2 linked regions of the Luteolibacter flavescens genome follow. The protein of the gene in region 1 interacts with the protein of each later gene in a pairwise test. Links are inferred from orthologs where the notes say so. Each region holds a gene or a part of one and is shown on either strand. Other genes may lie near its edges.

Evidence for each region. The genes of interacting proteins can lie anywhere in the genome.
Region 2: the proteins of sucB (region 1) and lpdA interact in binary tests that used the Escherichia coli proteins (3 or more experiments, as listed by UniProt). The link is inferred for Luteolibacter flavescens from one-to-one orthologs.

What each region holds. Positions count from the first base shown.
Region 1 is NZ_JAPDDS010000001.1:730,522-733,416, reverse strand. It holds sucB (dihydrolipoyllysine-residue succinyltransferase), read left to right. Parts: upstream 1-681; coding sequence 682-2,109; downstream 2,110-2,895. Other genes in the region: OKA04_RS03040 (hypothetical protein), read right to left, coding at 2,193-2,895; OKA04_RS03050 (2-oxoglutarate dehydrogenase E1 component), read left to right, coding at 1-595. UniProt on the Escherichia coli protein: E2 component of the 2-oxoglutarate dehydrogenase (OGDH) complex which catalyzes the second step in the conversion of 2-oxoglutarate to succinyl-CoA and CO(2).
Region 2 is NZ_JAPDDS010000002.1:165,618-168,496, reverse strand. It holds lpdA (dihydrolipoyl dehydrogenase), read left to right. Parts: upstream 1-688; coding sequence 689-2,071; downstream 2,072-2,879. Other genes in the region: OKA04_RS04130 (hypothetical protein), read right to left, coding at 2,185-2,879; OKA04_RS04140 (hypothetical protein), read right to left, coding at 176-595; OKA04_RS04145 (hypothetical protein), read left to right, coding at 1-153. UniProt on the Escherichia coli protein: Lipoamide dehydrogenase is a component of the glycine cleavage system as well as of the alpha-ketoacid dehydrogenase complexes.

The sequences.
Region 1 (2,895 bases):
GCGCTTCCTCCAGCTCTGCGCCGGAAAGAACATCATCGTCGGGAACTTCACCACGCCGGCCCAGTACTTCCACGCGCTGCGCCGCCAGAAGATGCGTCCTTTCCGCAAGCCGCTGATCCTGATGACGCCGAAGAGCCTGCTCACGCGTCCGGAAGCGGTCTCCCAGGAGGCCGACTTCCTCGAGGGCTCGTGCTTCCAGGAAGTGCTGCCGGATCCGAAGCACTTCGACGATCCGATGTCGGTCGAGCGCATCGTCTTCTGCTCGGGCAAGGTTTACTACGATCTCGCCGCCTACCGCGAGGAGCATGGCATCACGAACACCGCCATCCTCCGCGTGGAGCAGCTCTATCCCTTCCACGACGAGCTCATCGCCGCGCTGGTCGGCCAATACGGAGCCGCGAGCAAGTTCGTCTGGTGCCAGGAAGAACCGCTCAACATGGGTGCGTGGTCCTACATCTTCCCACGCCTGGAGAAGGTGCTGGACCGCCGCGTGCGCTACGCCGGCCGCAACCGCGCCTCCAGCCCGGCCGCCGGGTCGAAGGCCCAGCACTACAAGGAACACAAGGCCCTCCTCGAGGCCGCGTTCAACGTCTGAGATTGGTAGATGGCGGGTGGCAGGCAGACTGCTATCCGCCTCTCCTTGCATTCCCGATTTTCTCGTCTCCACTAAAGCCTTTCCCGATGTCTCTCGAAGTCAAAGTACCCGCAGCCGGTGAGTCCATCACCTCGGCCAATGTCGCCCGCTGGCACAAGCAGAACGGCGAAGCCGTCCGCAAAGGTGAAATCCTCGTGACGCTCGAAACCGACAAGGTTTCCAGCGAACTTGAAGCCGCCGCCGACGGGGTCCTCACGATCATCGTCGGGGAAGGGGAGGAAGTCGCCATCGGCACCGTGATCGCCAAGCTCGACGAGACCGCCGCTGCTTCCGGCAGTGCTCCGGCTCCTGCCGCAGCAGCCCCGGCATCCGCGCCTGCTGCCTCCGCCGCACCGGCCCCTGCCTCGGCGAGCGGACAAGTGCTCGACGTGAAGGTGCCCGCCGCCGGCGAGTCCATCACCTCTGCGAATGTCGGCCGCTGGCACAAGTCCGACGGCGCCGCCGTCACCAAGGGCGAAGTGCTCGTGACCCTGGAAACCGACAAGGTCTCCAGTGAACTGGAGGCGGAAGCTTCCGGCACGCTCAAGATCCTCGTCGCTGAAGGCACCGAGGTCGCCATCGGCACCGTGGTCGCCCGCATTGCCGTCGGCGATGTCGCTGCTGCTCCGGCCTCCGCACCGGCATCTGCCGCGACTCCGGCTCCCGCCGCCGCCGCTGCGCCCGCTCCGGCACCGGCCGAGGCACCAAAGCCACGCGCCATCGAGCTTCCTACCGCCCCGTCTTCTCCCGCCGCCGCATCCGCGCCAGTCACCGACGGTCGCACGACCCGCAAGAAGATGAGCATGCTGCGCCGCAAGATCGCGACGCACCTCGTGAATGCCCAGCAGACCGCGGCGATCCTCACCACCTTCAACGAGGCTGACATGTCCGCCGTCATGGACCTGCGCAAGGCCGTGCAGGAGGACTTCCTCAAGAAGCACGGCGTGAAGCTCGGCTTCATGTCCTTCTTCGTGAAGGCCGTGGTGCAGGCGCTGAAGGACGTGCCACAAGTGAATGGCATGATCGACGGCCAGGACATCGTGGAGAACCACTTCTACGACATCGGCGTCGCCATCGGCACCGAGAAGGGCCTCATCGTCCCGGTCATCCGCGATGCCGACAAGAAGAGCTTCGCCCAGATCGAGCAGGACATCCTCGACTACGCGAAGAAGGCCAAGGACGGCAAGATCGCCATCGAGGACCTCCAGGGCGGTGTCTTCACCATCTCGAATGGCGGCACCTACGGCTCGCTGCTCAGCACGCCGATCCTCAACCCGCCCCAGAGCGGCATCCTCGGCATGCACACCATCCAGCAGCGCCCGGTCGCCGTGAATAACCAGGTCGTCATCCGCCCGATGATGTATCTGGCCCTCAGCTACGACCACCGCCTGGTGGACGGCAAGGAAGCCGTGACCTTCCTCATCCGCATCAAGGACTGTATCGAGAATCCGACGCGCCTGATGCTGGAAATGTGAGGTGTCTGGACCAAACTGACTTTTCCGATGGCCCGCGGGGAATCCTGCGGGCCATTTTGTTTTCCGAGGTGCAGGGGCGGATCTCACTCAGGCTTGGTAGGAATCTCCGCAAAGGGATCTTCCGCCTCCTCCTCCATGCTCTTCTCTGCTTCCTCCTTTTTCCGCCGACTGAGTTCTTCCAAATTCTGCCGGGCTTGCGCAGCGGTCTGCGGGTCTTCGATTGCAGACAGCAGTTGCTCGCGAACCTCCGGCGTGAAGTCGGTATGGATAATGACGCCGCGGATGAAGGCATCGCGGTCCGGCCCGGGAGGCAGGGCTGCCACGCAGTCCTGGACCGGTGATGGCGCACGATGATCGAAGAGGGAACCGAAGTTCCGCAGCGCCTGCTGACGTAGCGGCTCTGCACGGATGGCTTGCAGACGCTGGACGGACTCCAAGGCGGTGGTGAATTCGTCTTCAATCACCCAGTCCAGTGCGGACTTCGCCAGCACCCGTGCGGTCTCTCCAGCGGGATCTCCCATCAGCCCGGCAGCATCCATCGAGTTGATCAGCTTCACCGCGGCGGTGGTGTCGCCGCGCGAGTGATGAACCATGGCATCCGCGGCAGCAGCGCGGAATTCCTCTGGCAGGGCGGCCAGGCGCTGGACCTGCTCGTCCACGGGCAGGTGGCCTAGCTCCTGGGATTCCCACTTCTCCAGGAAGATCGAGCGAAGCACGTCATCGGGCTCCGACCTTAGAAAGGGCAGGGGATCCTCACCGGCTTCCTCGGCCATGCGCTCTGCGAAG
Region 2 (2,879 bases), on another replicon or contig:
CAAGTCCTTGACCGCGAGGTGCAGGCGGGGAAGACGAAGCTCGGGATCTTCTACGGGGCCGCCCATTTCCCCGACATGGAGAAGAAGCTGCTGGCAGCCGGTTGGGAAAAGACCGGCACCGAGTGGCTGACGGCGTGGGATATCGGGAAGTGACGGGGGCTCTTTGGCCCTGTCGTTATGGCTTGGGGGCCAGTCGTTGCTTCCGTCGCTGCCAAACCGCGACAGTCGCACCCCAGAGCATCATATAGCCCAAGACGATAGCCCAATAGGCGACTTCGGCGGGTTGGTTCACCGGATCGAATGGATCGTCGTCCTTGGTTTCCGGGGAGAACGCTGCCGGGAACCAGCGCTCTTCCATCCCGTCCAATGGTTCTGAATGTGAGCTGAAGCTCATTTCTCCCCAATCGCCATTCTGGGCGTCGAAGTTGATCGCTCCGCTCCGACTCTGGATGACGCAGGCCGCCTCACGGCCCTCGCAGTTGAACTGGGTGACTCGCACATTCGAGTCGGTCCAAGCCCACATGAGGAACAAGAACCCCGGCACCCCGAGCCAAAACAGCCGGGAACGATACCAAGGGCGGATCAGGCCTTTCACCCTGCGGAAATTGCCCCGGACCTTCCCCTTTGACAATCCGGGAACCCCCGACCACCCTCCGCGCGAATTCCTACCGCATCACGCACTCCCACCATGGCCTACGATCTTATCGTCATCGGTGGCGGCCCGGCCGGCTACGTCGCCGCCATCCGCGCCGCCCAACTCGGCAAAAAAGTAGCCTGCGTCGAGGCTGACCGCGCCGGCGGCACCTGCCTGAACTGGGGCTGCATCCCGACCAAGGCCCTGCTCAAGAACGCCGAGCTGTACCACACGCTTTCCCACCGTGCGAAGGAGTTCGGCTTCTCCTTCGACAATCTCCAGTACGACTGGTCCGCCGTGGTGGGCCGCTCGCGGAATGTCTCGAACAAGCTCGCCGGCGGCATCGAGTTCCTCTTCAAGAAGAACAAGATCGACTACGTCCGCGGCCTCGGTGCCATCACCGCCCCGGGCAAGGTGGAAGTCACCGCCGCCGATGGCACGAAGTCCACGGTCGATTCGAAGGACATCATCATCGCCACCGGTGCGAAGTCCCGCCCGCTGCCGCCGCTGCCGTACAATGGCACCACGGTCATCGGCTCGAAGGAGGCCATGGTCCTCGAGAAGCAGCCGAAGAGCATGATCATCATCGGCGCAGGCGCCATCGGCGTGGAATTCGCCTACATCTACAATTCCTTCGGCACGAAGGTGACCCTCGTCGAAATGGCCCCGCGCCTCGTGCCGGTGGAAGACGACGAAGTGGGCGACGCGCTCGAGAAGTCCTTCACCAAGCAGGGCATCCGCTGCCTCTCGAATCACAAGATCACCAAGACCGAGGACAAGGGCAGCCATGTCGAGGTCACGGTCGAGGGCGCGAAGGAAAACGGCGTCCTTTCCGCGGACGTCGTGCTCGTCGCCATCGGCGTGCAGCCGGTGCTTCCCGGCGGCCAGCAGCCGGAGCTCACCGAGCGCGGCTTCGTGAAGACCGGCGATCGCTACGAGACCTCCATCCCGGGCGTCTACGCCATCGGTGACGTCAGCGGCCCGCCGCTGCTCGCGCACACCGCGTCCTTCGAGGCCATCCAGTGCGTCGAGGGCCTCTATGTGGACGGCCACACCCCGCGGAAGGTGACGAATTTCCCCGGCTGCACCTACTGCCACCCACAGATCGCCTCCGTCGGCAAGACCGAGCGCGCGCTGAAGGAAGAAGGCATCGAGTACAAGGTCGGCAAGATCCCCTTCGTCGCCATCGGCAAGGCCATCGCCTCCGGCGAGCCGGACGGCTTTGCAAAGCTCCTCTACGGCAAGAAGCACGGCGAGCTGCTCGGCGCGCACATCATCGGTGAGAATGCCACCGAGCTCATCGCCGAGATGGGCCTGGCGCTTGACCAGGAACTCACCGCCGAGGAGATCCACTCCACCATCCACGCTCACCCGACCATGAGCGAGGTGATCCACGAGGCCACCCTCGCCGCGGACGGCCACGCCATCCACTTCTGATCCCTGCGAGGCGGCCCGCTGCCTCCAGAGACCATCTTACCCAAAAGCCGTCCCGGAAAACCGGGGCGGCTTTTTCCTTTTGTCGGAGGATAGAAAGCTCCCGGGAGCAGGCGCTACTTTTCCGGCTGCTTCTTCACCTTCTCGCGTGCCTTTTCCATCAGCTTCTCCGTGCCCCACTCCAGCGAGTCGCCGTCGAAGTAGCGGAGCTTGAAGTCGTCGGTCTTCTTGAGCGCCTTCAGCTCGGGACTCTGCTCCAGCATGGCGATGGCCTCGGCAGCGGCGAATCTGAAGGGGTCCGCCACGCCCGGGGCATTCGGGTCCGCCTTCTTGCTCTCCCACTCCTGCTCGAAGAGCGCGTCGAAGACCTCGTAGTGGATCTCATTCAGCCGGTTCGTGTCGGGCGGGCATTTCAGATGGTAGCTCGGATACTTCCACGCGTTGAAGTGCCAGCGGCCCATGATCTTGCGGACCTCCTCGTCGGTCTTGTCCTCCAAGCCCGTGCTGTTTTTCCGGAATGCCGCCACGCCATCGACGTAGCCCTTCTCGGTATTGAGATAGACCGAGAGATCCCAGTTCTCGCCGCTCTCGATGACGATCCCGTAGATCGGCTCGTCGGGATGGGCTGCGCTGAAGTGGGCGATGACGCTCGTGAGGTAGCCGCCGAGTTCCTTCGTGACCCGCGGCCAATCCACGGCCTCGGCCTTGTCCCAGGCTTCCGCGGTCGTCTTATATTCGCCGTACTTCGACTTCCCCTCACCGTGCGCGGGGACACAAGCAAGGAGGGCGAGTGCAAGGATGAGTTTTCTCA